One region of the Kitasatospora sp. NPDC058243 genome, then DNA from elsewhere that is predicted to be linked to it. Evidence: predicted binding sites of a transcription regulator. Region 1 holds the regulator's gene; the other holds the start of a gene.
The links. Region 1 encodes HrcA, which represses chaperone genes, less so after heat shock. Its sites were predicted from a motif close to TTNGCACTCNGNNNNNCNGAGTGCNAA; they were not measured.

Region 1 (14,970 bases):
TGGTGCGGGGCCATCGGCACCTCGACGTCCGGGTCGACGCCGTGGTTCTCCACGCCCCAGCCGTAGTTCTCCAGCCAGTACGCGTACTTGGGCTGGGTGACGAGGGTGCCGTCGACCAGGTGGTAGCGGCTGTCGATGCCGATCACCCCGCCCCAGGTGCGGGTGCCGACCACCGGGCCGATGCCGAGCGTCTGGATGACGGCGTTGACGACGTCGCCGTCCGAGCCGGAGAACTCGTTGGCGAGCGCGACGACCGGCCCGCGCGGGGCGTCGAGGGGGTAGGGCACCGGGTGGTCGGTGTCCCGGATGGCGTTCCAGCCGACGATCCGGCGGGCGAGCTTCTCGATCACCAGCTGCGAGGTGTGGCCGCCGCGGTTCTCCCGGACGTCGACGATCACGCCGTCCCTGGCCAGCTCCACGGCCAGGTCGCGGTGGATCTGGGCCCAGCCGGCCGACTGCATGTCGGGGATGTGCAGGTAGCCGAGCCGGCCGCCGGACAGCTCGCGCACCGCGGCCCGCCGCCCGGCCACCCAGTCGTGGTAGCGCAGCGGCTCCTCGTCGGCGATCGGGACGACCACCGGGTGGCGCTGGTCGGTGCCGTCCTTGCCGGCCACGGTCAGCTCGACCGGCTGCCCGGCGGTGCCGGCCAGCAGCGGGGCCGGGCCGGTGACCGGGTCCACCGGGCGGCCGTTGACGGCGAGGACCGCGTCGCCCGGGCGGATCGCGGCGCCGGGCGCGGCCAGCGGCGAGCGGGCCCGGGGGTCGGAGGACTCGCCGGGCAGGATGCGGGCGATCCGCCACCGGTCGCCGTCCCTGGCGAGGTCCGCGCCGAGCAGGCCCTGGCGCCGGGCGGGCTCGGTGTACCGGCCGTACGGGACGACGTAGGCGTGCGAGGTGCCGAGTTCGCCGTGCACCTCCCAGAGCAGGTCGACCAGGTCGTCGTGCGAGCCGAGGCGTTCCACGAGCGGCCGGTAGCGGTCCAGCACGCCGGCCCAGTCGACGCCGCCGAGGTCGGGACGCCAGAAGTTGTCGCGCATCAAGCGGCCGTTCTCGGCGTACATCTGCCGCCACTCGGCGGCCGGGTCGACGGTGACCCGCAGCCGGGTCAGGTCGACGCCCACCTCGTCGTCCTCGCCGCCCGCCTTGTGCTCGGCCGGGACGATCCGCAGCTCACCCCCGTCCAGCACGGCCACCCGGGTGCCGTCCCCGCTGACCGCGAAGCCGTCCACGCCGTGCACCAGTTGCTCGACGCGGCGCTTCTTCAGGTCGAAGCGCTCCAGCACCGGCCGGGGCCGCTCGTCCTCGGGCGAGGCCGCCTCGTCGCCGAGTTCGCCGAGCAGCGGGGCGCGGGTCCACAGCACGCCGTCCTTGGCGGCCCTGAGCGCGTCGAACCGGCCGCCCTCGACCGGGAACGGGACGATCCGGTCCGCGATGCCGTCCAGGTCGACCCTGGTCACCGGCGCGGCGTCGCCGGCGGCCTCCTCGCCGTCCGCCTTCCTGCCGCGCGGCTCGTCCTCCTCCCCGCCGAGCGGGCGCCCGGCCCGCTGCGGCCCGAACGGGGACGGCGTGTCGGCGGCCAGCGTGATCAGGTACGGGCGGCAGCCGTTGGGGAACGACAGGTCGAAGACGTGCGAGTCGTAGACCGGGTCGAAGTTGCGCACCGACAGGAACGCCAGGTAGCGGCCGTCCGCGGTGAAGGCCGGCGAGGTGTCGATGAAGCGCTCCTGGGTGACCTCGCCGACCGTCCGGGTCGCCAGGTCGGCCAGCACGATCTGGCGCAGCGAGTACGGGCCCAGCCGGTGCACCGGCCGCGACCAGGCCAGCCAGGCCGAGTCCGGGCTGAAGGCCAGCCCGCCGACCTCGCCGTCGGCGCTGCGGTCCAGCTCGTGCACGGTGCCGTCGGCGAGCGCGACCAGCAGGACCCGGCCGTCGTGCACGCCGAGCGCGGCCTGCCTGCCGTCCGGGGACACCGCCAGGGAGTTGACCCGGCCGATCCGCCCGGCGGCCAGTCGGCGGCGCTCGGCGCCCTGGGCGTCGGGGGCGAACTCCAGGGCGTCCTCGCCCTCGGCGTCGGACACCCACAGCACGCCCTGGGTGCCGTCCTCGCCCGGCACCACCCGGGCCAGCCGCCCGCGCGCCCCCGGGGTCTCGTCCAGCACCCGGGCCGGGCCCTCGCGGTGGGTCAGCCAGTGCACGTCGCCGCGCACCACCACGGCGCCGGCCCGGCCGGTGCGGTCGGGGGCGGCGGACTCCAGCCAGTGCGCGGCGTGCACCGGGCGGGGGCGGCGGCCGCTGCGCGGGCCGGCCAGCCGGATGTCGAGGCGGCGGGGCGCGGCTCCCGCCAGGTCGTCCAGCAGCCAGACGTCGCCGGCCCGGTGGAACACCGCCCGGGTGCCGTCGGTGCCGGCGTTGCGGGCGTAGAAGCCGTCCGGGTCGGTGGTGTGGCGGCGCAGGTCGGAGCCGTCCGGGAGGCTGGAGTAGAGCTCGCCGACGCCCTCGTGGTCGGAGAGGAAGGCGATCCGCTCCCCCACCCACAGCGGCGAGTCGAGCTGGCCGTCCAACTCCTCGTGGACGCGGACGAATTCGTCCCGCCCGATCCACAACTTGCCCGCCCGGCCGCCCCGGTAGCGCTTCCACCAGGCCGGCTCGCGGTTGTTGACGGTGCCCAGCAGCACGCGGTCGCCGCCCGGCTCGAAGGCGAGCCCGCCGACCGGCCCGTACGGCAGCCGCACCGACTCGCCGCCGTCCAGCGGCACGGCGTGCGCCCAGCTGCGGCGCAGGGTCGCCTCACCGGCGGTGGTGAGGGCGATCGGGCGCCCGTCGGCCGTCCAGCCCCGCACCTCGGTCTGCTCGCTGCCCCAGTGGGTGAGCCGCCGGGACGGCCCGCCGTCCACCGGCACCACGTGCACCTCGGGCGCGCCGTCCCGGGTGGAGGTGAAGGCGATGTGCCGCCCGTCGGGGGCGAACCGGGGGTGCCGGACGGGCAGGTGATCGGCCGTCAGCCGCCAGGCCCGGCCACCGTCCAGCGGGGCCAGCCAGACGTCGTCCTCGGCGACGAAGGTGACCAGGTCACCGTGCAGATGGGGGTGGCGCAGGTAGGCGCCCGCAGAGGTGCTCAGGGGTTCCGTCACGCGGTCAGCGTAGGCACGCGCGCGCACGGCGCGGGCCGGTTCGGGCAGACTCCGACCGCACGGGCGGGCCGGCTACGACCAGCGGCCGGTGCGCCCCAGCAGCAGGGCGCCGGCGGCCACCCCGGCGGTGGAGGTGCGCAGCACCGAGGGGCCCAGCCGGTACGGCCCGGCGCCCGCCTCGGCGAACGCGGCCAGCTCCTCCGGGGAGACCCCGCCCTCCGGGCCGACCACCAGCACCACGTCCCCGGCCGCGGGCAGCGCGGCCAGCGCCAGCGGCTCGGCGCCCTCCTCGTGCAGCACGGCGGCGAACGCGGCCTGGGCCAGCAGCGGCGCCAGCTGCCGGGTGGTCGCCGGCTCGCGCACCTCGGGGAAGCGCAGCCGGCGGGACTGCTTGCCGGCCTCCCGGGCGGTGGCCCGCCACTTGGCGAGCGCCTTGGCACCCCGCTCGCCCTTCCACTGAGTGATGCAGCGCGAGGCGGCCCACGGGACGATCACGTCCACGCCGACCTCGGTCATGGTCTCCACCGCGAGCTCGCCGCGGTCGCCCTTGGGCAGCGCCTGGACGACGACGATCCGCGGCGCCGGCTCGGGCTCCCGGCGGACGGCGGCCACCGTGACGTCGATCGCGTCCTTGCCGAGCACCGCGGCGACCGTCCCGTCCACCCCGAGGCCCAGCCCGTCGGCGAGGGTCACCGCCTCGCCCGCCGCCAGCCGCTTCACCGCGGCCGCGTGCCGCCCCTCCGGCCCGTCGAGGCGCACCACGGAGCCGGGCGCGGCGGCGGCGATCCGCTCGGTCTCGACGACGAAGACGGGGGCGGTCATGCGGGGAACCTCCGGGGGGTGGGGCGGATCGGGAACGCGAAAGGGGCGCCGGGCGGAACCCGGCACCCCCGCGCGGACGGCCAGGGCCTGGCGGGCCCGGGCTAGGGCGTGTCTGACAATTCGCGGCGGATCAGCGCGCGGCGTTGGGCGCCCGGCTGGGCGTGCCGGCGAAGCGTCCTCGTACTGGGTCGTACTTGGATGTTTCGCCGGTGCGGTCAGGCGGGATGCCCGGCGTCGCGCGCCCGGCGGGAATTGTCAGACACGCCCTAGGGCCTAGCGGCCGTTGAACGCGTCCTTGAGGCGCGAGAACAGGCCCTGCTGGCCCGGCGCGAACTGGCCGGACGGCCGCTCCTCGCCGCGCAGCACCGCGAGCCGGCGCAGCAGCTCCTCCTGCTCGGGGTCGAGCTTGGTGGGCGTCTGCACCTCGACATGCACTATCAGGTCGCCTCGGCCGCCGCCGCGCAGGTGCGTGATGCCGCGGCCGTGCAGCGGGATCGACTGGCCGGACTGGGTGCCGGGCCGGATGTCGAGCTCCTCCAGCCCGTCCAGGGTCTGCAGCGGCACCTGGGTGCCGAGGGACGCGGCCGTCATCGGGATGGTGACGGTGCAGTGCAGATCGTCCCCGCGCCGCTGGAAGACGGTGTGGGTGGTCTCGGCGATCTCGACGTACAGGTCGCCGGCCGGGCCGCCGCCGGGGCCGACCTCGCCCTCGCCGGCCAGCTGGATCCGGGTGCCGTTGTCGACACCGGCCGGGATCTTGACGGTCAGGGTGCGCCGGGCGCGGACCCGGCCGTCGCCGGCGCACTCCGGGCACGGGGTCGGCACGACGGTGCCGAAGCCCTGGCACTGCGGGCAGGGCCGGGAGGTCATGACCTGGCCCAGGAACGACCGGGTGACCTGGGAGACCTCGCCCCTGCCGCGACACATGTCGCAGGTCTGCGCGGAGGTGCCGGGGGCCGCGCCCTCACCGCTGCACGTGGTGCAGGTGACGGCCGTGTCGACCTGGAGTTCCTTGGTGGTGCCGAAGGCGGCCTCCTCCAGGGTGATCTCCAGCCGGATCATGGCGTCCTGGCCGCGGCGGGTGCGCGAGCGCGGGCCGCGCTGGCCGGCCGCGGCGCCGAAGAAGGCGTCCATGATGTCGGAGAAGCCGAAGCCGGCCGCCCCCGCGCCGAAGCCGCCCGCGCCCCCGCCGCCCGGCGAGAGCGGGTCACCGCCGAGGTCGTAGACCTGGCGCTTCTGCGGGTCGGAGAGCACCTCGTAAGCGGCGTTGATCTCCTTGAACCGCTCCTGCGTCTTCGGGTCCGGGTTGACGTCCGGGTGCAGTTCGCGTGCCAGGCGTCGGAAGGCCTTCTTGATCTCGTCCTGCCCCGCATCCCGTCGGACGCCGAGTACCGCGTAGTAGTCCGTGGCCACCAAATGCTCCGCTTGTTCCGCCTGTAGTAGTGCTGCGACTGGACACCGCCGTCAGAGGTTCCGACGGCGGCCTGTGCTACGACTCGGCCAGAATCTGGCCCACGTACCGCGCCACCGCACGCACCGCCCCCATTGTGCCCGGATAGTCCATCCGGGTCGGACCGATCACACCCAGTTTGGCCACGCTCTCGTCGCCCGAACCGTAACCGACCGACACCACCGAGGTGGAATTCAGCCCCTCGTAGGCGATCTCCCGCCCGATCCGGACCGTCATCGCGGCGTCCGCCGTCTCACCCAGGAGGCGGAGCAGGACGACCTGCTCCTCCAGGGCTTCCAGCACCGGCTGGATGGTCAGGGGGAAGTCGTGCCCGAAGCGGGTCAGGTTGGCCGTGCCGGCCAGCATGATCCGCTCCTCGTTCTGCTCGGCGAGCGCTTCGAACAGCGTCGCCAGGACCGTGCTGACGGTCGGGCGGTCCGGCGGCTCGAAACCCGCCGGGAGCTCCTCCAGGAACCCCGGCACGTCCGGCAGCCGCTGGCCGACGGCCCGCGCGTTGATCCGGGCCCGCAGGTCCGCCAGGACCGTCTCGCCGACCGGGCCCGGGCAGTCGACCATCCGCTGCTCGACCCGGCCGGTGTTGGTGATCAGGACCAGCATCACCTTGGTCGGGGCCAGCGCCACCAGCTCGATGTGCCGGACGGTGGACCGCGACAGCGAGGGGTACTGCACCACCGCGACCTGCCGGGTGAGCTGGGCGAGCAGCCGCACCGTCCGCATGACCACGTCGTCCAGGTCGACGGCGCCGTCCAGGAAGTGCCGGATCGCCCGGCGCTCGGGGGCGCTCATCGGCTTGACCTCGGCGAGCTTGTCGACGAACAGGCGGTACCCCTTGTCGGTGGGGATGCGCCCGGCGCTGGTGTGCGGCTGGTGGATGTAGCCCTCCTCCTCCAGCGCCGCCATGTCGTTGCGCACGGTCGCCGGGGAGACTCCGAGGTTGTGCCGCTCCACCAGGGCCTTGGAGCCGACCGGCTCCTCGGTGCCCACATAGTCCTGGACGATCGCGCGGAGCACGGCGAGCTTGCGGTCGTCCAGCTGGCGAACCTCACCGGCCATGGGGCACACACCTCCGTCTTCGCACGTTGTCCGTTCGTGTCACGCATGCTGCTGCCCGCTCCGGGAGGATCCCGGCTCCGGCACCCGCTTTGGCACTCTGAACCTGCGAGTGCCAAAACCGTACCTGCCAGTGTAAGGCCCGGGCCCAACGGCAGGAACGGCCCGGCCGGAGTGATCCTGCCCGCAGTTCCCGGCGCGGGGGTGGTGCCGCAGGGCCGTCCGGGTGGCAGCATCGAAGACGACGGCGAATGGAGGAGCAAGCAATGTCGAGCTCGGGCCAGCACACCCGTTTCGCGCCCGACCGCGGCCTGACCGGCCGCATGGTCGTGACGATGTTCGTGATCGGGCTGCTGTACGTCGGTTTCACCGGTCTGCTGATCGTGCTGCTGCGCGGCGCCTGGCCACTGATCGTCCTGATCTCCGGCGGGCTGTTCGTGGCCCAGTTCTGGTTCAGCGACAAGATCACCGAACGGGCGATGGGCGCCCACCAGGTGACCCCTGAGCAGTACCCGCAACTGCACGGCACCATCGACCGGCTCTGCGCGCTGGCCGACATGCCCAAACCCCGGGTGGCGGTCGCCGACAACGACATGCCGAACGCCTTCGCCACCGGCCGCAACCCGCAGAACGCCGTGGTGTGCGTCACCACCGGCCTGCTGCGCCGGCTGGAGCCCGAGGAACTGGAGGGCGTCCTCGCCCACGAACTGTCCCACGTCGCCCACCGGGACGTCGCGGTGATGACCATCGCCGGCTTCCTCGGCGTCCTCGCCGGGGCCATGACCCGGATCGCCATGTACGGCGGGTTCATGGGCGGCAACCGCAACAACAACGACCAGAACGCGGCCATCGTCGCCCTGATCATCCCGCTGGTGTCGATGGTCGTCTACGCCATCAGCTTCCTGCTCACCCGGCTCCTGTCCCGCTACCGGGAACTCGCCGCCGACCGCGCCGCCGCCCAGCTCACCGGCCGGCCCAGCGCCCTCGCCTCCGCGCTCACCAAGGTCACCGGCCAGATCGCCGCCATCCCCAGCAAGGACCTGCGCCAGGCGCAGCCCTACAACGCCTTCTACTTCGCCCCCGCGCTGAGCGCCCGGGAGACCGCCTCGCAGCTGTTCTCCACCCACCCGACGCTGGAGAAGCGGCTCGCGGAGCTGGCGAAGATCTCCGAGCAGCTCGGCCGCTGAGGCCCCGGCCCCCTGCGGCCCTCCCGCCCCCCTCCTGGCTCCTCCCGACTCCCTCCCCCGAAAGGACCGCCGTGGGAATCCTGGACACCCTGTTCGGGCGCACCAAGCCCGTCAAGCCCGACCTCGACCAGCTGTTCGGCGTCCCGTCCGCCGCCCTCACCCTGGAGGCCGCGGCCGGGTTCACCCCCACCGGGCTCGGCTCGGTCTGCTTCGCCGCCGTCGAGGGCGCGGCCTTCGGCCAGGTCGAACAACAGGTGCGGGCGCTGCTCGACGCCGACACCGAGCGCGGCGGCGTCCCGGTCGAGGCCTCCAAGGACGGCTACGGCTACTCCTGGCTGCTCGCCCGGCACACCCCCGAGGAACTGCCGGACCTGGTCAACGACCTGCACGCGGTCAACAGCGAGCTGGAGGCGAACGGCTTCGGGCCGCAGCTGCTCTGCTCGCTGGTCGGCTTCCGCAACCCGGACGGGCAGTCGCTGGCCCTGGTCTACCTCTACAAGCGCGGCACCTTCTACCCCTTCGCCCCGATGCCCGGCGGCGGGGAGCGGCGCAACAGCCCGCTGGAGCTCCAGGTCAACGCGACGCTCGGGAACGACCTGCGGCTGGAGAAGGACCTCAGCCGCTGGTTCCCGGTCTGGGGCGCGCCGGGCCTCTGACGGTCCGTCCGTATAGTCGCTTTCATGCACAGCCGCCAGTACGGACCCGACCTGACCCCGCCGTGGAAGAAGCAGCAGCCCGCCCCGGAGGTGACCGCCGAACGGGACCTGGTGGTGGAGGAGGCCGCCACCGGCTTCTGCGGCGCGGTGGTGCGCTGCGAGAAGACCGCCGAGGGCTTCACCGTCACCCTGGAGGACCGCTTCGGCAAGCTCCGGGTGTTCCCGCTGGTGCCGCGCGGCTTCCTGCTGGAGGGCCGGACGGTCACCCTGGTGCGCCCGGCCGGCCCCGCTCCCTCCCGCACGCCGGCCCGCACCGCCTCCGGCTCGGTCGCCGTCCCCGGTGCCCGGGCCCGGGTCGCCCGCGAGTCGCGGATCTACGTCGAGGGCCGGCACGACGCCGAACTGGTCGAGCGGGTCTGGGGCGACGACCTGCGGATCGAGGGCGTGGTCGTCGAGTACCTGGAGGGCGTGGACGACCTGCCCGCGATCGTCGCCGACTTCGCCCCCGGCCCGGGCCGGCGCCTCGGCGTCCTGGTCGACCACCTGCTCCCCGGCACCAAGGAGCACCGCATCGCCGCCCAGGTCACCGGCGACGCCGTCCTGGTCGTCGGCCACCCCTACATCGACATCTGGCAGGCCGTGAAGCCCGCCTCCGTCGGCATCCCCGGCTGGCCCGCCGTCCCGCGCGGCGAGGAGTGGAAGGAGGGCGTCTGCCGCCGCCTCGGCTGGCCGGTGAACACCCCCGCCGCCTGGAAGCGGATCCTCTCCACGGTGGACAGCTACAAGGACCTGGATCCGGAACTACTGGGAAAGGTCGAGGAGTTGATCGACTTCGTGACGATTCCGGAGTGACTGTCAGAGCGTTCCGAACTCACCTGTGTCCAGCGTCACGCCCAGGACGTCGACCCGGACGGGGTCGCCGAACTTGAAGGGCTGCCCGACCGCGTAGTCCGGGACGCCCGACGCGGTAGCGGTGTCGGGTTCGGTGAGCAGCAGACACTCGCCCTTGAAGGGGTCGACGATCAGATAGGCCTTGATCGTCCCGCCCGCGTACATCTCCCGCTTGACGTGGTAGTCGCGATAGGCGCTGGTCTTCGACACCACCTCGACGACCATGGTCACCGCAGGCGCCGGGACCAACCGTCCGGGGGCTTCCACCGCGCCCCGCTCGATCACCACCAGATCCGGCTGCGGCTCGCTGGCCTCGTGCGCGAAGGCCAGGTCCTGGGTCTGCAACCGATGCCAGAGAGCCCGCGGGACCTGATCCACGATGCACTCGACGATGAGGTTGTGGACCAGATCCGGCCCCGCCGTCATCACGATTTCCCCCCTGATGAGCTCGGCCTTGACGCCTTCCGGCACCTCCAGGTTCTCGAAGATCCCGGTCATCCGATCATCGATGGCGGTCATCGCACGCTCCCTCCGACGGCTGACGTCCACGTCAACGAATGTCAGTCCACCAGGTCACGTACGACCGCGTCGGCGAGCAGGCGGCCCTGGAGGGTGAGGACGGCGCGGCCCCCGGCGTACGGCTCGGCGGCGAGGAGGCCGTCGGCGAGGTGGCGGGCGGCGGCGTGGCGGCCGGTGTCGGTGAGGAGGGTGAGCGGGATGCCCTCGGCGAGGCGCAGTTCCAGCAGGATGCGCTCGACCCGGCGGTCCTCCTCGGCGAGCACCTCGCGGCCCAGGGCGGGGGTGCGGCCCTCGGCGAGGGCCTGGGCGTAGGCGGCGGGGTGCTTGGCGTTCCACCAGCGGACGCCGCCGACGTGGCTGTGCGCGCCCGGGCCGGCGCCCCACCAGTCGGCGCCGGTCCAGTACAGCTCGTTGTGGCGGCAGCGGCCCTCGGGGGTGGTGGCCCAGTTGGAGACCTCGTACCAGGTGTAGCCGGCGGCGCTGAGCGCCTGTTCGGCGATGAGGTAGCGGTCGGCGTGCACGTCGTCGTCGATCATCGGCAGTTCGCCGCGCTTGACCCGGGCGGCGAGCTTGGTGCCGTCCTCGACGATCAGGGAGTACGCGGAGACGTGGTCGGGCCCGGCGCCGATGGCGGCGTCCAGGGAGGCGCGCCAGTCGTCGTCGGACTCGCCGGGAGTGCCGTAGATGAGGTCCAGGTTGACGTGGTCGAAGCCGGCGGCGCGGGCCTCGGCGACGCAGGCCTCGGGGCGGCCGGGGGTGTGGTGGCGGTCGAGCAGCTTCAGGACGTGCGGGCGGGCGCTCTGCATGCCGAAGGAGACCCGGTTGTAGCCGCCCTCGCGCAGTTCGGCCAGGTAGGCCGGGTCGACGGACTCCGGGTTGGCCTCGGTGGTGACCTCGGCGCCGTCGGCGAGCCCGAACTCCTCGCGCAGCGCGGCGAGCATCTTCACCAGGTCGCGGGCGGGCAGCAGAGTGGGGGTGCCGCCGCCGAGGAAGACGGTCTGCACCGGCAGGTCGACCGGGCCGAGGACCTGGCGGGCCAGCCGGATCTCGGCGACCACGTTGTCCGCGTAGGTCTCCTGGGAGGCGACCGCCCCGGAGGAGCGCAGCTCGGTGGCGGTGTAGGTGTTGAAGTCGCAGTAGCCGCAGCGGCTGGCGCAGTAGGGCACGTGCAGGTAGAAGCCGAACGGCCGCTGCCCGAGACCGGTGCGGGCGGATGCGGGCAGGGAACCGTCGGACGGCACCGGTTCGCCGTCGGGGAGTGCGGAGGGCATGACCCCATTGTCCCGTACGGCTCACCCGAACCGGTGAGCCGTACGGGGGCGGGGCCGATCAGGCCTCGTTGGCGCCCGCGTACATCGCGGTGACGGCGTCCGCGTAGGTCCGCTCGACCACCGGGCGCTTGATCTTCAGGCTCGGGGTGAGCTCGCCGTGCTCGATGTCGAGATCGCGCGGCAGCAGGTGGAACTTCTTGATCGTCTGCCAGCGCTGGAGGTCGGCGTTGAGCCGCTTGACGAAGCCCTCGATCAGCTGGTGCACCTGCGGGTCGGCCGTCACCTCGGCGTAGGACTTGCCCTTCAGCCCGTGCTCGGCGGCCCACGGCATGATGACCGCCTCGTCCAGGCCGATCAGCGCGGTGCAGAAGTTGCGGCCGTTGCCGATCACGAGGATGTTGCTGACGAACGGGCAGACCGCCTTGAACCTGCCCTCGACCTCGCTGGGCGCGACGTACTTGCCGCCGGAGGTCTTGAACAGGTCCTTCTTGCGGTCGGTTATCCGCAGGAAGCCGTCGGGGCCGAGCTCACCGATGTCCTCGGTGTGGAACCAGCCGTCGGCCTCCAGCACCTCGGCGGTCTTCTCGGGCAGGTCGTGGTAGCCGCGCATGACGCCGGGGCCGCGCAGCAGGATCTCGCCGTCCTCGGCGATCCGGACCTCGGTGCCGGGCAGCGGGCGGCCCACGGTGCCGATCCGGATGTCCTCCTCACGGTTGACGCAGGAGCCGGCGCTGGTCTCGCTGAGGCCGTAGCCCTCCAGGATCGGCACGCCGGCGCCGAGGAAGAAGTAGCCGATCTCGGGCGCGAGCGCGGCGCTGCCGGAGACGGCGCCGCGCAGCCGGCCGCCGAAGGCCGCGCGGATCTTGGCGTAGACCAGCTTGTCGGCCAGGCCGTGCTGGAGCCTGAGGCCCAGCGGGGCGGTGCCGGCACCGGTGGCGATCCGGCTCTCCTGGACGGCGCGGGCGTGCTCGCGGGCGACCTTGGCGGCCCACCGGAAGATCTTGTACTTGGCGCCGCCCTCGGCCCGGGCCCGGCCGGCGATGCCGTTGTAGACCTTCTCGAAGATGCGCGGCGCCGAGGCCATCACGGTCGGCCGGATGACCGGCAGGTTGTGGATGATCCGGTCGACCCGGCCGTCCACGGCCATCACGTGGCCGGTGGCGATCTGGCCGGAGATCAGCGTCTTGCCGAACACGTGCGACAGCGGCAGCCACATGAACTGGACGTCGTCGGAGCGCAGCAGCCCGCTGGCCTCCTGGGCCCGGGCCTCGTACGCCCAGCAGTCGTGCACCAGGCGCACGCCCTTGGGGCGGCCGGTGGTGCCGGAGGTGTAGATGAGGGTGGCCAGCTGCTCCTTGTCGAGCGCGGCGACGGTCTTCTCGACCGCGTCCGGGTGCTGCTCCAGGTACTCGGCGCCGCGCTGCTCCAGCTCGGCGAGAGTGAGCACGGTGAGGGCGTTCAGACCCTCGGCCTCGGGGGTACTGGCCTCTGGGGCGCCCGCCTCGGCGGCGTCAGTCCCGGCGGCGTCAGTCCCGGCGGCGTCAGTCCCGGCGGCGTCAGTCCCGGCGGCGTCAGTCCCGGCGGCGTCAGTCCCGGGGGCGTCGGCCTCGGCGGCGTCGAAGAGGATGACGGTCCGCAGCTCGGGCAGCTGTCCGAGCTGGTCGACGGCCTTGGCGAGTTGGGCGGAGTTCTCCGCGAACAGCGCCCTGGAACCGGAGTTGGAGAGGATGAACGCGGTCTCGTCGGCGTTGGTGCTGGGATAGACGGTCGTGGTGGCGGCACCCGCGCACATGTTCCCGAGGTCGGCGATGATCCATTCGAGCCGGGTGGAGGAGGCGAGCGCCACCCGGTCCTCCGGCTGGATGCCGAGCGCCATCAGCCCGGCGGCCACCGCCTTGACCCGGGCCGCGGTCTGCGCCCAGGTCAGTGAGCGCCACTGCTCGGCGCCGGGGGCGCTGTCCGCGGCGTGCTCGTCGACCGGGGCCGGGTAGCGGTAGGCCTCGGCGTTCGGGGTGGCGGCGACCCGCTCCAGGAAGAGGTGGGCGACGGAGGCGGGACGCCCGGCGACCAAGTCGGCACTGCCGGAGTCGATCAGGGACTGCGCGGAACTCAACGAGGACCTCCGGGGGCGGGTGGCCGTCTGAGGGATGGTTTCGGCGCCCGTGGGGGGCGGTCGCCGGGCCCCCGGTCAACCCTGGCGATACCGGCGAGTAACAAGGGGGCAATCAGCAGCCTAGGGGGAAACCGGTCATTCCGTAAGAGGGCGGGGCCCGGCCGGCACACCGCCGCACCGCCGGTGCCCGACGACCACTCCGCCCCGCGCCCCGGTGAACCCCTGCAACCGGGCCCGCCGTACGGTTCGGCAAAGGACTGGGCAAACCTGCGATCCACAACTCGTGAATCTCCTGTACGAGTCCACCAAAGAACGAGAATCGGGATGCGAATCCACCCGTCGACGACAAGAGTGTGCCAGTGCTGATCAGACTTCTCAGGGCGTACCTGCGCCCGTACTCCCGACCGATCGCGCTGCTCGTGGGGCTCCAACTGGTGTCCACCCTGGCGGCGCTCTACCTGCCGACGCTCAACGCCGACATCATCGACGACGGCGTGGTCAAGGGCGACACCGGCTACATCCTGCAAGTGGGCGGGGTGATGATCGGCATCACCCTGGTCCAGGCGCTCTGCTCGATCGGCGCCGTCTACTACGGATCCCGCACCGCCATGGCCTTCGGCCGGGACGTCCGCGCCGCCGTCTTCGACCGGGTGCAGAGCTTCTCCGCCCGCGAGGTCGGCCAGTTCGGCGCCCCCTCGTTGATCACCCGCACCACCAACGACGTCCAACAGGTCCAGATGCTGGCCCTGATGAGCTTCACGCTCATGGTGGCCGCCCCGATCATGTGCGTCGGCGGCATCATCATGGCCCTCAACCAGGACGTGCCGCTGTCCGGCCTGCTGCTCGCGGTCATCCCGCTGCTCGGCGCCGTCGTCCTCCTCCTGGTCCGCTCGCTGCGCCCCAAGTTCCGCAGCATGCAGACCCGGATCGACACCGTGAACCGGGTCCTGCGCGAGCAGATCACCGGCATCCGGGTCATCCGCGCCTTCGTCAAGGACGACCACGAGCAGGCCCGCTTCGCCAAGGCCAACGGGGACCTCACCGACACCGCCCTCCAGGTCGGCCGGCTGATGTCGTTCATGTTCCCGGCCGTGATGCTGGTCGTGAACGTCTCCAGCGTCGCCGTGCTCTGGTTCGGCGCCCACCGGATCGACAACGGCGGCATGCAGATCGGCGCGCTCACCGCCTTCCTCTCCTACCTGATGCAGATCCTGATGAGCGTCATGATGGCCACCTTCATGTTCATGATGGTGCCGCGCGCCGAGGTCTGCGCCGAGCGCATCGAGGAGGTCCTCGGCACCTCCTCCAGCGTCGTCCCGCCCGCCGCGCCGATCACCGAGGTGCTGCGCCGCGGCAACCTGGAACTGCGCGACGTCGACTTCCGCTACCCCGGCGCCGAGGCCTCGGTGCTGCGCGGCATCGCCATCACCGCCCGCCCCGGCGAGACCACCGCCGTCATCGGCTCCACCGGCAGCGGCAAGTCCACCCTGCTCGGACTCGTACCCCGACTGTTCGACGCCACCTCCGGCCAGGTCCTGCTCGACGGCGTCGACGTGCGCGAACTCGCCCCCGAGACGATCGCCGAGAGCGTCGGCCTCGTCCCGCAGAAGCCCTACCTGTTCTCCGGCACCGTCGCCAGCAACCTCCGCTACGGCCGGCCCGACGCCACCGACGAGGAACTCTGGCACGCCCTGGAGATCGCCCAGGCCAAGGACTTCGTCGAGGAACTGGCCGAAGGCCTGGACGCCCCGATCGCCCAGGGCGGCGGCAACGTCTCCGGCGGCCAGCGCCAACGCCTGGCCATCGCCCGGGCCCTGGTCCGCCAGCCCGACGTCTACCTGTTCGACGACTCCTTCTCG
Region 2 (14,647 bases), on a different contig from region 1:
CGACGTGCGCGAGTACCACGTCGACTGGGACGCCTCGGCCGCCGAGAAGGGCGGCTACGACTACTTCATGCTCAAGGAGATCGCCGAGCAGCCGAAGGCCGTCGCCGACACCCTCCTCGGCCGGATCGGCACCGACGGCCGGCTCATCCTCGACGAGCTGCGCATCTCCGACGCCGACCTGCGCTCGGTCGACAAGGTCGTCATCGTCGCCTGCGGCACCGCCTTCCACGCCGGCATGATCGCCAAGTACGCGATCGAGCACTGGACCCGCATCCCCTGCGAGGTCGAGGTCGCCTCCGAGTTCCGCTACCGCGACCCGATCATGGGCCCGGGCACGCTGGTCATCGCCATCTCCCAGTCCGGCGAGACCATGGACACCCTGATGGCCCTGCGGCACGCCCGGGAGCAGGGCGCCAAGGTGCTGGCGATCTGCAACACCAACGGCTCCACCATCCCGCGCGAGTCGGACGCGGTGCTGTACACCCACGCCGGCCCCGAGGTCGCCGTCGCCTCCACCAAGGCGTTCCTGACCCAGCTGGTCGCCTGCTACCTGGTCGCCCTCTACCTGGGCCAGGTGCGCGGCACCAAGTGGGGCGACGAGATCTTCGCCGTCATCAAGGAGCTCGGCGACGCGCCCAAGCAGGTCGAGCAGGTCCTGGAGACCATGGAGCCGGTGCGCGAGCTGGCCCGCTCGCTCGCCGACGCGCGCTCGGTGCTGTTCCTCGGCCGTCACGTCGGCTTCCCGGTGGCCCTGGAGGGCGCGCTCAAGCTCAAGGAGCTGGCGTACATGCACGCCGAGGGCTTCGCGGCGGGCGAGCTCAAGCACGGCCCGATCGCGCTGATCGAGGAGGGGCTGCCGGTCGTCGTGGTCGTCCCCTCGCCGCGCGGGCGGTCGATCCTGCACGACAAGATCGTCTCCAACATCCAGGAGATCCGGGCCCGTGGCGCCCGCACCATCGTGATCGCGGAGGAAGGCGACGAGGCGGTCGTCCCGTACGCGGACCACCTGATCCGCATCCCGGTCACCCCGACCCTGCTCCAGCCGCTGGTCTCCACCGTGCCGCTCCAGGTCTTCGCGTGCGAGCTGGCGACGGCCAAGGGCCACGAGGTCGACCAGCCGCGCAACCTGGCCAAGTCGGTCACCGTCGAGTAGTACGGCGTGGTGCCCCTGCGGTGGCTGTGCCCTACCGCAGGGGCGCCGTGTCGAGCGTGAAGGAGAAGGGGGCGGGCAGGTCGATCGGCTTGCCGAAGGGGACCGGATCCTTGTCGGTGTAGTCGTTGTCCTCGGGTTGGGAGAACAACGTGACCATGCCTTCGCTGCGGTCGACCAGTAGGTAGCAGGGGATGCCAGCGGCGGCGTAGCCGCGACGCTTCTGCTCGCGGTCCAGGCGCGGGCTCGTGGACGTGATTTCGAAGACGAGCAGTACGCCGTCGGCGTCGGCCCACGAACCGGCGTTCAGGAAGTGGTTGACCGGGCAGACGGTTCCATCGGGGATGAACCGTCCGGTCGGTACGATCAGGCCCTTGTTGCCGAGGAGATCCAGGTCGATCGCGGCCTTGCGGAAGAACTGCTTGGCGAGCAGGGAAAACGCGGTCTCGTGCTCTCCGTCCGGCGGTGGCGTCACGACGATTTCCCCTTCGATGAGCTCTGCCTTGTAGCCGGGCGGGGTGTCCAACTCCAGGAACGCCTGGATGAGGTTGTCCCGGCCTCGCGGGCCCTCGACAGCTGGCATGGCGACCATGGCCCTTCTCCCTCCTGTGGGTCCGTGCCGAGCCACAAGGTAGGCGCGTGGACTGACACCGGTGGGGGATCGAAGTGGTTGTCACTCGAAAGTGTCCCGCAGCTCGGCCTGCCGTGGGGCGGTGGCGCGGGCTAGCGTCGGCGGTACGTCGACTGCTGAAGGAGCCCTCGCATGCGTCATGCCCATCGGGTGGAAGTCGTCCGGGCCGCCGAGGCCGCGCTGATGGCGCGGCTGCCGGAGGGGACGCTGATGCAGCGGGCGGCCGCCGGGCTGGCGGCGACCTGTGCCCGGCTGCTGGCGGGGCGTCGGGGGCGGGTGTACGGCAGTCGGGTGGTGGTGCTGGCCGGCAGCGGGGACAACGGGGGTGACGCCCTGTACGCCGGGGCGGCGCTGGCTCGGCGGGGCGCGCGGGTGACGGCGGTGCTGCTCGCGCCGGAGCGTGCGCACGCGGGCGGGCTGGCCGCGCTGCGGGCTTCCGGCGGGCGGGTGGTGCTGGATCAGGAAGTCGGCCTGGCCGACTTCTCGCGCGCCGACCTGGTGCTGGACGGCATCGTCGGCATCGGCGGCCGGGGCGGGCTGCGGGACGGGGCCCGGCCGTACGCGCGGGCCGGGCGGCGCGGGGTCGTGGTGGCCGTGGACCTGCCCAGCGGGGTCGACGCCGACACCGGCGAGGTGCCGGGCGAGGCGCTGCGCGCGGACGTCACGGTCTGCTTCGGCACGTACAAGCCGGGCCTGCTGGTCGACCCGGGAGCCTCCTACGCGGGCGCCGTCCAACTGGTCGGGATCGGACTGGAGCCGCCCGCGCCGGAGGTGACGGCCCTGCAGCACGCGGACGTGGCGGCGCTGCTGCCGCTGCCGGGCGCCGAGAGCGACAAGTACCGGCGGGGCGTGGTCGGGGTGGCGGCTGGTTCGGCGACGTACCCGGGCGCGGCGCTGCTGGCGGTCGCCGGGGCGCTGCACGGCGGTGCGGGTGCCGTCCGGTACGTCGGCACGGCGGCCGAGGAGGTGGTGCGGCGCTTCCCGGAGGTGCTGGTCACCGAGGGCGGGCCGGCCGGGGCCGGGCGGGTGCAGGCCTGGGTGGTCGGGCCGGGCGGCGGCGAGGGGGCGCGGCAGGCGCTGGCCGAGGCACTGTCGAGCGACGTCCCGGTCCTGGTGGACGCGGACGGGCTGACCGAGCTGGCCCGGCTCGGCCCGGACGCGCTGGCCGGCCGGACGGCCCCCACCCTGCTCACCCCGCACACCGGCGAGGCCGCCCGGCTGCTCGCGGGCGCCGACGGCGCCGCGCCGCCGCCCGCCGACTCGCTGGCCGCCGCCCGGCTGGCCACCGCCCGCCGGCTGGCGGCCGCCTACCGGGCGACGGTCCTGCTCAAGGGCTCCACCACGGTGATCGCCGACCCGGGCGGCGCCGTCCGGGTCAACCCGACCGGCACGTCCTGGCTGGCCACCGCAGGCAGCGGCGACGTCCTGGCGGGCCTGGCGGGCTCCCTGCTGGCGGCCGGCCTGGCGCCGCTGGACGCCGCGTCGGTGGGCGCCTACCTGCACGGCCTGGCGGGCCGCCACGCGGCGGGCGACCCGGGCGCGCCGGTGACGGCGCCGGCGGTGGCGCAGGCGCTGCCCGCGGTGTGGCGGGCGGTGCGGGAGGCGTAGGCCCGGGGCGGGCGGTGCGGCCGGGACGGGCGGTGCGGAACCGATCGGTCCTGCGTGCGCGTCCGGAACAGGGTGACGAGCGGTGCGCCGCAGGTCGGCGCGGTGCCGGGGGCCCTGGCACCGGCCGCCGCACGGACGGGCCGTTCGGCGAGGACTCCGGGATGTCTGGGAGACTGACCCTGATGACAACTGCGAACACGACCGGCACGGCCACCCTGACCGACGGCGTAAGGGCCGAGGCGACCATCGATCTGGCCGCCCTGCGCGGCAACCTCGCCGCGCTGCGCGAGCGCGTCGGCGGCTCGGCGGTGATGCTCGCGGTCAAGGCGGACGCCTACGGCCACGGCGCCGTCGAGTGCGCCCGCGAGGCGGTCGCGAACGGGGTCGGCTGGCTCGGCTGCGCGACGCCCGAGGAGGCGCTGGCACTGCGGGCCGCGGGCATCCGCCCGGAGCAGACCCGCGTCCTGTGCTGGCTGTGGACGCCGGGCGGGCCGTGGCGGGAGGCGCTGCGCGCGGACATCGACATCTCGGTGAGCGGCCAGTGGGCGCTGGACGAGCTGCTGCCGGCCGTCCGGGAGACCGGCATCCCGGCCCGGGTGCACCTGAAGGCGGACACCGGTCTGGGCCGCAACGGCTGCCAGCCGCACGACTGGCCGCACCTGGTGGCCGCCGCCCGCCGCGCCGAGGCGGAGGGGCTGCTGACCGTGGTCGGCGTCTGGTCGCACTTCGCCGCCGCCGACGAGCCGGGCCACCCGTCGATCCAGGCCCAGCTGGACTCCTTCCACGCGGCGCTGGCCCGGGCCGAGGCCGCCGGGCTGCGCCCGGAGGTGCGGCACCTGGCGAACTCGCCGGCCACCCTGCTGCTCCCGCAGTCGCACTTCGACCTGGTCCGCACCGGCCTGGCCGCGTACGGGCTGTCGCCGGTGCCGGAGGTCGGGTCGCCGGCCGACTTCGGGCTGCGCCCGGTGATGGCGCTGACCGCGCGGCTGGCGCTGGTCAAGCACGTTCCGGGCGGGCACGGGGTCAGTTACGGCCACCACTACGTGACGCCGGGCCCGACCACGCTGGGCCTGGTCCCGGTCGGCTACGGCGACGGCATCCCGCGGCACGCCAGCGGCACCGGCCCGGTGCAGATCGGCGGCAAGTGGCGCACGATCGCCGGCCGGGTCGCGATGGACCAGTTCGTCGTGGACCTGGGCGGGGACACCCCCGCGGTCGGCGACGAGGTGCTGCTGTTCGGCAACGGCGAGCAGGGCGAGCCGACCGCCGAGGACTGGGGCCGGGCCTGCGGCACCATCTCGTACGAGATCGTGACCCGGATCGGCGCCAGGGTCCCGCGCCGCTACCTGGGCGGCAGCCGCACCGAGGGCCCGGGCGAATGACGGAGGGACCGGCCGAGAGCGGCCCGGTCGCGGCGGTGGCCAAGGCGGCCGGCGCGGCCTCCGGGGTGAGCCGGGCCGGTGTGATCGGGATCTCGGTCGGCGTGCTGGCGGCCGGGGCGGCCGCCGGGGTGGCGATCGAGCGGCTGACCGTCGGCCGGGCGACCCGCCGCCGGGCCCGGGCCGAGCTGGACGCCGAGGCCCCGTACGGCTCGCTGCGCGGGCGCCCGCGGACGGTGGCCGCGCCGGACGGCACCGAGCTGTACGTCGAGCTGGACGGCACCGGCCCCGAGCCGGACGGCGGCACCTCCAACGACGAGCCGGACGGCGGCACCTCCAACGACGAGCCGGACGGCGGCACCTCCGGCGCCGAGCCGCTGACCGTGCTGTTCTGCCACGGCTACTGCCTCAACCAGGACAGCTGGCACTTCCAGCGGGCCGCGCTGCGCGAGGGACTGCGGCTGGTCTTCTGGGACCAACGCAGCCACGGCCGCTCCGAGCGCTCCCGCTCCTTCCTGGCCGGCGAGCCGGCCAGCATCGACCAGCTGGGCGGCGACCTCAAGGCGGTGATCGACGCCGTCGCGCCGACCGGGCCGCTGGTGCTGGTGGGCCACTCGATGGGCGGCATGACGGTGATGGCGCTGGCCGACCAGCACCCGGAGCTGTTCCGGGAGAGGGTCGCCGGGGTGGCGCTGATCGGCACGCTGGCGGGGGACTGGAACGAGGTCAGCCTCGGGCTGCCGTCGGCCGGCGCGAAGCTGTTCAAGAAGGTCGCGCCCGGGGTGATGCGGCTGCTGGGCCGTCAGGTCGAGCTGGTGGAGGCGAGCCGGCGGCTGGGTGCGGACGTCGCCGCCGTCTTCTACCGGAGGTTCTCCTTCGGCGGGCGGGACGTCGACCCGGGCGTGGTGCGGTTCGCCGAGCAGCTGCTGGACGCCACCCCGATCGACGTGGTCGCCGAGTTCTACCCGGTGTTCGCCGCGCACGAGAAGTACGCGGCGCTCGCCGCCCTGAGCGGCCTGCCGACGCTGGTGCTGGCCGGTACGAAGGACCTGCTGACGCCGTCGGCGCACAGCGAGGCGATGGCCGAGCGGCTGCCCGGCGCGGAGCTGGTGCTGGTGGAGGGCGCCGGGCACCTGGTGATGCTGGAGCGCCCGGAGCTGGTCGACCACGAGCTGGTGGCGCTGCTGCGCCGGGCCGCGGGCTTCGCCGCCGCCGCGCCGCCCCCGGCGGTCCTGGACGGCCCCTGACCCCTTCCGGCGCGCGCCGGGCCGGCGATGTGGCACGGTAGCGGTGGCGGCCGGCGGTCGGCACGCCGGTACGGACCGAAGGGCAAGACACGCGCATGGGCTCGCACGCCACTCTCACCGTCCCCACCCCGGAGCGGATGGGCCGGCTCGGCCGGGAGCTGGCCGCGCTGCTGAGGCCCGGGGACCTGGTGCTGCTCTCCGGTGAACTGGGGGCGGGGAAGACCACGCTGACCCGGGGCCTGGGGGAGGGACTGGGGGTCCGCGGGGCGGTGACCTCGCCGACCTTCGTGATCGCCCGGGTGCACCCGTCGCTGGTCGGCGGCCCGGCGCTGGTGCACGTGGACGCGTACCGGCTCGGCGGGGACCTGGACGAGATGGAGGACCTCGACCTGGACGTCTCGCTGCCGGAGTCGGTGGTCGTGGTCGAGTGGGGCGAGGGCAAGGTCGAGCGGCTGTCCGAGGACCGGCTGGAGGTGCGGATCGAGCGCGCCCTCGGTGACACCGCCGACGAGGACGACCTGGACCCGCGCCGGGTGGTGCTGACCGGCCTCGGTCCGCGCTGGGCGGGTGTCGCGCTGGAGGCGCTCGGCTGAGGCCCGCGCCCGGGTGTGCGCCGTTTTGCCGACGGGCTGTCGGGAAGTGTTGCGGGCGGGGTGCCGGGCGTGGTGGGATGGGTGCTGCGGTTAGGTCTGCCTAACTAGGGAGGCGCCATGTCGAGCACCACCCCCGCCCCGAAGCGCGCCGGGCACGGCGCCGGGGCCGGAGAGTCCGCCCGCCGCGTCCAGGGGGCGCCGATGCGGGCGCTGCTGGCCGCCTGTGCGGCCGCCGAGGCGGTGTCCACCCCGCCCGAGCCGGAGCCCCGGCGGGCCGAGGAACCGGAGACGGGCACACCCCGCGCGGCCTGACACGCCCGAGCCGGGCTCAGGCGACCACGACCACCTTGGTGCCGTTCGGCGCGAAGTCCCAGAGCAACTGGCCGTCCGGGCGACCGCTGCGGATGCCGCCGGTCTTGGCGTTCGGCTCGGCGGTCGGGGTCGCGCCGTCCACGGCGGCGCTGAAGCCGAACACCACGCCGTTCTGCTGCGCGAAGCGCACCACGTGCTCGATCTGCTTGCCGTCCGTCCCGGTGGTCGTCGGGGTGCGGCTGTAGACCGAGTAACTGCCCGGAGCCGGCTCGACCGAGCCCGGGGTGACCGGGAAACCGGGCGTGACCTGCGGGTTCTTCTTCGGGTCGATCAGCCAGACGTAGTGGCTGCTGATCGAGTAGACCACCCTGGTCCCGCTGCCCGAGATGGTCGGCAGCGGCGGGACCGTCGGGGTGGCCGAGGCGCTCGGCGTCGCGGAGGCGGCCGGCCCGCTGGACGTCGTGGTGCTGGCGGTCGGCTTGGCGCCGGCCGCCCGGTCCTGAGCGCCGTTGGCCTGGAAGGCCAGCAGGCTCACCACCGCCAGGGCCCCCAGGGTCAGCCCCGTGACCACCACACCAGGACCCATCTTCGCCACGTGCCGCTCCCGCCGCCGTCCCTTTACGTACGGCCCCATCGTGCCAGGTCCGTCCGGCCGGGTCGCGGCGCCCCGGATGTGTGTTCCTGGATGGCACACCTGGTCGATCGGCCGGTCGGACGAACGTCGGTCTAACCTTGACCCGTGCTGCTGCTCGCGTTCGACACCGCTACCCCCGCCGTCACCGCCGCCGTCCACGACGGCACGGCCGTCCTCGCCGAGACCCACCAGGTCGACGCCCGGCGCCACGGCGAACTGCTCCTGCCCGCGATCGACCGGGTCCTGCGGGCGGCCGGTGTCGACAAGCACCGGCTCACCGGCATCGCGGTGGGCGTCGGCCCGGGCCCGTACACCGGCCTGCGGGTCGGCCTGGTGACCGCCGCCGCGCTCGGCCACGCCCTCGGGCTGCCGGTGCACGGCGTCTGCACCCTGGACGCGATCGCCCACCAGGCCCGCGCCGATGGCCTGGCCGGGCAGCCGTTCACGGTGGCCACCGACGCGCGCCGCAAGGAGGTCTACTGGGCCTCCTACGACGCCGACGGCCACCGCACCGAGGGCCCCGGCGTGGACCGCCCCGCCGAGCTGGCCCCGCAGCCGCGCTCGGTCGGCGCCGGCGCGCTGCTCTACCCCGAGAGCTTCCCCGGCGCGCACGGCCCCGAGCACGTGTCGGCCGGCGCCCTGGCGGGCTTCGCCGCCGCCGAGCTGGCGGCCGGCCGCGAGCTGCTGCCGAACGTCCCGCTGTACCTGCGCCGCCCGGACGCCCAGGTGCCGGCCGCCTTCAAGAATGTTCTAGGGGGCAAGGCGGTGCTCCCGGCGTGAAGCACGGCACCACCCTGCGCCCGATGCGCTGGTGGGACATAGCGCCGGTGATGGAGCTTGAGCTGCGGCTCTTCCCCGAGGACGCCTGGTCCACCGGGATGTACTGGTCCGAGCTGGCCGAGACCCACCCCGGCGGCACCCGCCACTACACCGTCGCCACCAACGCGGACGGCGCCATCGTCGGCTACGCCGGGCTGATGGCGATCGCCGGCGAGGGCGACGTCCAGACCATCGCCGTCGACCAGCGCCACCAAGGCGCCGGCCTCGGCGCGGCGCTGCTCACCGACCTGATCCGGGAGGCCGCCCGCCGCGGCTGCGCCGAACTGCTGCTGGAGGTGCGGGTGGACAACCCGCGCGCCCAGCAGCTGTACGAGCGCTTCGGCTTCCAACCGGTGGGCATCCGGCGCGGCTACTACCAGCCCGCCAACGTCGACGCGCTGGTGATGCGCCTCGACCACCCCAGCACTGACCCGAAGGACCTTAAGGACACCCGCCATGGCTGACGAACCGCTCGTCCTCGGCATCGAGACCTCCTGCGACGAGACCGGCGTCGGCATCGTGCGCGGCACCACGCTGCTGGCCGACGCGGTCGCCTCCAGCGTCAACGACCACGCCCGCTTCGGCGGCGTCGTCCCGGAGATCGCCAGTCGCGCCCACCTGGAGGCGATGGTCCCGACCATCCAGCGCGCGCTGGACACCGCCGGCGTCAAGGCGAGCGACCTGGACGGCATCGCGGTCACCGCCGGCCCCGGCCTGGCCGGCGCGCTGCTGGTCGGTGTCAGCGCCGCCAAGGCGTACGCCTGGGCGCTGGACAAGCCGCTGTACGGGGTCAACCACCTCGCCTCGCACATCTGCGTCGACCAGCTGGAGCACGGCCGGCTGCCGTCGCCGACGATGGCGCTGCTGGTCTCCGGCGGGCACTCCTCGCTGCTGCTCAGCGAGGACATCACCAGCGACGTCCGCCCGCTCGGCGCGACCATCGACGACGCGGCCGGCGAGGCCTTCGACAAGGTCGCCCGGGTGCTCGGCCTGGGCTTCCCGGGCGGCCCGGTGGTCGACCGCACCGCCCGCGAGGGTGACCCCAAGGCGATCGCCTTCCCGCGCGGCCTGAGCGGCCGCAACGACCCCGCGTACGACTTCTCCTTCTCCGGCCTGAAGACCGCCGTCGCCCGCTGGGTGGAGGCCAAGCGCCGGGTCGGCGAGGAGGTGCCGATCGCCGACGTGGCGGCGTCCTTCCAGGAGGCCGTCACCGACGTGCTCACCCGCAAGGCCGTCAAGGCGTGCCGGGACAACGGCGTCGACCACCTGATGATCGGCGGCGGGGTGGCCGCCAACTCGCGGCTGCGCGAGATGGCCCAGCAGCGCTGCGACCGGGCCGGCATCCGGCTGCGGGTGCCCCGGCCGGGCCTGTGCACCGACAACGGCGCGATGGTGGCCGCGCTGGGCTCCGAGATGGTGTGGCGTGACCGCACGCCGTCCGCGCTCGACCTGTCCGCCGACTCCTCGCTGCCGGTGACCGAGGCGCACGTGCCGGCTGCGGACGTCCGGCACGGCGACGTCCACGGCCAGGCGTACCGGGCCCTCACCGGCGGCGCCGAGTGACCGTCGCCGCGATGTGGGAGGCCCGTGCCGCCACCGGCCGCGGGGCCGAACTCGCCTCCTGGGTGCGGGAGGTGGCGCTGCCTGCGGTGCGCGGTTCGGCCGGGCTGGTCCGCACCGAGCTGCTCGGCGCGCCCGGCGAACGGGTGCTGCTGATCACCTGGTGGACCGGCGAGCCGGTGCCGGTCGCCGACCCGCCGGCCGACCTGCTCGGCCGCCCGGTGCACCGCTGGTCCTTCACCAGCGAGCACGTCGAATAGGCGCTGTCCGGGAACCGCCGCCCCGACCGCTACCGTGCATAGCTGAGAAGAAGCTGGACGGGAACCGGGAGCGCGCTGCGGTGAACAGGGACGGTCGGAGCAGGACCAGGACGTACGCGGTGGGGGCGCTGGCCCTGCTGGCCCTGGCCACCGGATGCGGCGACAACGGGGGCGGCGCCGCCCCGGCGGCGGCCGGCGGCAGCTCGGCGGCCACGTCCCAGCCCGCCGGCGGCGGCGCCGTGCCGACCAGCCCGGCCGGCGCGCCCACCACCGCGGCCCCGGCCGGCGGGGACCCGGCGGCCTGGGCGAAGTGGAACCTCAAGCCGCTGGCGCCGGCCCCCGCGCCGCCCGCGGACAAGCCCATCAAGCTCGAACGGACCGGCCCCGTACCGGTGTTCAGCGAGGTGAAGACGAGCGACAAGGTCGTCTTCATCACCATCGACGACGGCGCCGAGAAGGACCCGAAGTTCGTCGAGATGCTGACCGAGCTCAAGGTGCCGATCTCGATGTTCCTGACCCGGGACATCGTCAAGAACGACTACGGCTACTTCAAGCCGCTCCAGGCGCTCGGCAACCACATCCAGAACCACACCGTGGACCACCCGGTGATGAGCAAGATCCCGGCGGAGAAGCAGAAGTCCGAGATCTGCGACGCGCAGTCCGCGCTCACCCAGCAGTACGGCACCGCCCCGCTGCTGTTCCGCCCGCCGTTCGGGGACGGCGCCAACACCCCGACGCTGAACAACTCGGTCCAGCAGTGCGGCCCGCGCGCGATGGTGCTCTGGCGCGAGTCGATGCAGATCCACGACATGCAGTACCAGGCGGCGGACAAGAAGCTGAAGTCCGGCGACATCATCCTGGCGCACTTCCGCGGCCCGAAGGAGCTCAAGGGCGCCACGATGACCCAGATGTTCGGCGACCTGCTGGCCCGGATCCAGGAGCAGGGCTTCTCGGTGGCCCGGCTGGAGGACTACATCCAGGCGCCCGCCTCGTAGTCGGTGCGCCCGCCTCGTAGTCCGGGCGCCCGCCCCGTGGCCGCCTCAGGCGGGCCGGCCGAGCATCATCAGCGGCCCGTTGTCGGTGCGGCTGAGGATCACCGTGACGGCGTTCGGCCCGGAGGGCTTGAGCTGGCGGCGCAGCTCCTCCGGGGTGATCGCCATCCCGCGCTTCTTGATCACCACCGTGCCGACCCCGCGCTCGCGCAGCAGCGCCTTCAGCCGCTTGATGTGGAACGGCAGCACGTCGGTGAGCTCGAAGGCGTGCGCGTACGGGGTGGCGACCAGCCGGTCCGAGGTGAGGTAGGCGATCTTCGGGTCGATCAGCCGGCCGCCCACCTGCTCGGCCACCTCGGCCACCAGGTGGGCCCGGATCACCGCGCCGTCCGGCTCGTACAGGTAGCGCCCGACCGGGCCGGCCGGCGGGTCGGGCAGGTCGCCGCCGGTGAGGCTGGCGGCCTGCGGCAGCAGGGTGGCGCGGTGCGGGCGGGCGGCCCCGGTGCCGAACCAGAGCACCGCCTCCTTCACGTCGCCGTGGTCGGAGACCCACTCCGCCTCGGCGTCGGCCGGGACGGCCTCGTGCGGGATTCCCGGGGCCACCTTCAGCGCGCCGATCGGGGTCCGGCGGCCGGCCTCGATCGCCCAGGAGAGCGGCGGGGCGTACGCCTCCGGGTCGAACACCCGGCCGCGCGCCGTGCGCCGCGCCGGGTCGGTGAACACCGCGTCGTAGCCGGTGACGTCCACCTCGGCGACGTCCGCGCAGCGCACCCGGACCAGGTCGGTCAGGCCCAGCGCGGCCGCGTTGGCGGCGGTGGCGGCGCAGGCCGCCGGGTCCTTGTCGACGGCCAGCACCTCGATCCCGGCCCTGGCCAGCGCCAGCACGTCCCCGCCGATGCCGCAGCACAGGTCGGCCAGCCGGCGGACGCCCAGCTCGGCGAAGCGGCGCGCCCGCCACTCGGCCACGCTGCGCCGGGTGGACTGCTCGACGCCGTTGGGCGTGAAGTACATCAGGTCGGCGTCCGCCCCGAACTTCGCCCGCGCCCGCTGCCGCAGCCGGGCCTGCCCGAAGGCCGCCGAGACCAGCTCGGCCGGGTGCTCCCGCCGCAGCCTGGTGGCCAGCGCCAGCTCCTCCTCGGGCGTGAACTCGCGCAGTTCGGCGAGCAGGGCCTGGCCCTCGGGGGTCAGCAGGGGCTGGAGGTTCTCGGTGTCCACGGGGCCATTCTGGCGGGTTGGCCGCCCCACCGGCTCCGACGGTGCCGGCGCGGTGGGGCGGGGCGGTCGCACGGGAGTACGGCTGCGCGCCCGCGGTTCGGGACGCCAGGGCGCGCCGTTGGCACTCTGGTTGACTGAGTGCTAACACCGGCCTATGGTCGTCCTTGGCACTCCCCACTGGGGGAGTGCTAACGCGAAGACGTGTGCCTGACCCCCGCGACGGCAGGCCCGCAGGTTCGCTCCTACCCGTTAGAAACCCCGTAATCTCCGAAGGGGAGCTCGGACGTGACCACCAGCAGCAAGGTTGCCATCAAGCCGCTTGAGGACCGCATCGTGGTCCAGCCGCTCGACGCCGAGACCACCACGGCCTCCGGCCTGGTTATCCCGGACACCGCCAAGGAGAAGCCCCAGGAGGGCGTCGTCCTGGCCGTCGGCCCGGGTCGCTTCGAGGACGGCCAGCGTCTGCCGCTCGACGTCGCCGTCGGTGACATCGTCCTGTACTCGAAGTACGGCGGCACCGAGGTGAAGTACCAGGGCGAGGAGTACCTGGTTCTCTCCGCTCGCGACGTTCTCGCCATCATCGAGAAGTAAGTCGTTCCGACCCGCCCCGGATCCGTGTCCCAAGTGACAGGGGCCCGGGGCGTGGTTGTTGGTTCACGTAGTCCGGCGGCCGGTGGGCCGGCCGAAGCCCCGAGGGAATAGGGAACATGGCGAAGATCCTGCAGTTCAACGAGGACGCCCGCCGCTCGCTGGAGCGCGGTGTCAACAAGCTGGCCGACACCGTCAAGGTGACCATCGGCCCCAAGGGCCGCAACGTCGTCATCGACAAGAAGTTCGGCGCCCCGACCATCACCAACGACGGTGTCACCATCGCCCGTGAGGTCGAGCTGGACGACCCGTACGAGAACCTTGGCGCGCAGCTCGTCAAGGAGGTCGCCACCAAGACCAACGACGTCGCGGGTGACGGCACCACCACCGCCACCGTGCTGGCCCAGGCCCTGGTCAACGAGGGTCTGCGCAACGTCGCCGCCGGTGCCGGCCCGGCCGCCCTGAAGAAGGGCATCGACAAGGCCGTCGCCGCCGTCTCCGAGCACCTGCTCTCGGTGGCCCGCGAGATCGAGGGCAAGGACGACGTCGCCGCCGTCGCGTCCCTCTCCGCCCAGGACACCCAGGTCGGCGAGCTGATCGCCGAGGCGATCGACAAGGTCGGCAAGGACGGTGTCATCACCGTCGAGGAGTCGAACACCTTCGGCGTGGAGCTGGACTTCACCGAGGGCATGCAGTTCGACAAGGGCTACCTGTCGCCGTACTTCGTCACCGACGCGGAGCGGCAGGAGGCGGTCCTGGAGGACCCGTACATCCTGATCAACCAGGGCAAGATCTCCTCCATCCAGGAGCTGCTGCCGCTGCTGGAGAAGATCCTCCAGGGCGGTGCCTCCCGGCCGCTGCTGATCATCGCCGAGGACGTCGACGGCGAGGCGCTGTCCACCCTCGTGGTGAACAAGATCCGCGGCACCTTCAACGCGGTCGCCGTCAAGGCCCCGGGCTTCGGCGACCGCCGCAAGGCGATCCTCGGCGACCTGGCCACCCTGACCGGCGGCACGGTCATCTCCGAGGAGGTCGGCCTCAAGCTCGACCAGGTCGGCGTGGACGTGCTGGGCACCGCCCGCCGCGTGACCATCACCAAGGACGAGACCACCGTCGTCGACGGTGCCGGTGACACCGAGGCCGTGGCCGGCCGCGTCGCCCAGATCAAGGGTGAGATCGCCGCCACCGACTCCGACTGGGACCGCGAGAAGCTGCAGGAGCGCCTGGCCAAGCTGGCCGGCGGCGTCTGCGTCATCAAGGTCGGCGCCGCCACCGAGGTGGAGCTGAAGGAGCGCAAGCACCGCCTGGAGGACGCCATCTCGGCGACCCGTGCCGCGGTCGAGGAGGGCATCGTCGCCGGTGGCGGCGCCTCCCTGGTGCACGCCGCCAAGGTGCTGGACGGCGGCCTGGGCCTGTCGGGTGACGAGGCGACTGGTGTCGCGGTGGTCCGCAAGGCGCTGCACGAGCCGCTGCGCTGGATCGCCCAGAACGCCGGCCTGGAGGGCTACGTCATCACCTCCAAGGTCGCCGAGCTGGAGATCGGCCAGGGCTTCAACGCGGCCACCGGCGAGTACGGCGACCTGGTGAAGGCCGGCGTCATCGACCCGGTCAAGGTCACCCGCTCCGCGCTGGAGAACGCGGCCTCGATCGCCTCCCTGC

Region 2: the regulator HrcA is predicted to act here: its motif matches at 12,519-12,545, upstream of groES (co-chaperone GroES).

The regions. Positions count from the first base shown of each region.
Region 1 covers NZ_JBHVWW010000003.1:22,665-37,634, reverse strand. The annotation lists gene ACFVX9_RS03180 (PDZ domain-containing protein) at 1-3,131, opposite strand, end outside; gene ACFVX9_RS03175 (16S rRNA (uracil(1498)-N(3))-methyltransferase) at 3,204-3,953, opposite strand; gene dnaJ (molecular chaperone DnaJ) at 4,227-5,366, opposite strand; gene hrcA (heat-inducible transcriptional repressor HrcA) at 5,443-6,477, opposite strand; gene htpX (zinc metalloprotease HtpX) at 6,741-7,661, shown strand; gene ACFVX9_RS03155 (hypothetical protein) at 7,733-8,317, shown strand; gene ACFVX9_RS03150 (DUF3097 domain-containing protein) at 8,342-9,169, shown strand; gene ACFVX9_RS03145 (Uma2 family endonuclease) at 9,173-9,727, opposite strand; gene hemW (radical SAM family heme chaperone HemW) at 9,769-10,998, opposite strand; gene ACFVX9_RS03135 (AMP-dependent synthetase/ligase) at 11,057-13,111, opposite strand; gene ACFVX9_RS03130 (ABC transporter ATP-binding protein) at 13,471-14,970, shown strand, end outside.
Region 2 covers NZ_JBHVWW010000002.1:128,524-143,170, reverse strand. The annotation lists gene glmS (glutamine--fructose-6-phosphate transaminase (isomerizing)) at 1-1,153, shown strand, start outside; gene ACFVX9_RS02305 (Uma2 family endonuclease) at 1,185-1,742, opposite strand; gene ACFVX9_RS02300 (NAD(P)H-hydrate dehydratase) at 1,914-3,389, shown strand; gene alr (alanine racemase) at 3,572-4,771, shown strand; gene ACFVX9_RS02290 (alpha/beta fold hydrolase) at 4,768-6,015, shown strand; gene tsaE (tRNA (adenosine(37)-N6)-threonylcarbamoyltransferase complex ATPase subunit type 1 TsaE) at 6,111-6,608, shown strand; gene ACFVX9_RS02280 (hypothetical protein) at 6,726-6,920, shown strand; gene ACFVX9_RS02275 (hypothetical protein) at 6,937-7,506, opposite strand; gene tsaB (tRNA (adenosine(37)-N6)-threonylcarbamoyltransferase complex dimerization subunit type 1 TsaB) at 7,660-8,334, shown strand; gene rimI (ribosomal protein S18-alanine N-acetyltransferase) at 8,358-8,837, shown strand; gene tsaD (tRNA (adenosine(37)-N6)-threonylcarbamoyltransferase complex transferase subunit TsaD) at 8,830-9,936, shown strand; gene ACFVX9_RS02255 (hypothetical protein) at 9,948-10,193, shown strand; gene ACFVX9_RS02250 (polysaccharide deacetylase family protein) at 10,274-11,188, shown strand; gene ACFVX9_RS02245 (SAM-dependent methyltransferase) at 11,234-12,400, opposite strand; gene groES (co-chaperone GroES) at 12,686-12,991, shown strand; gene groL (chaperonin GroEL) at 13,108-14,647, shown strand, end outside.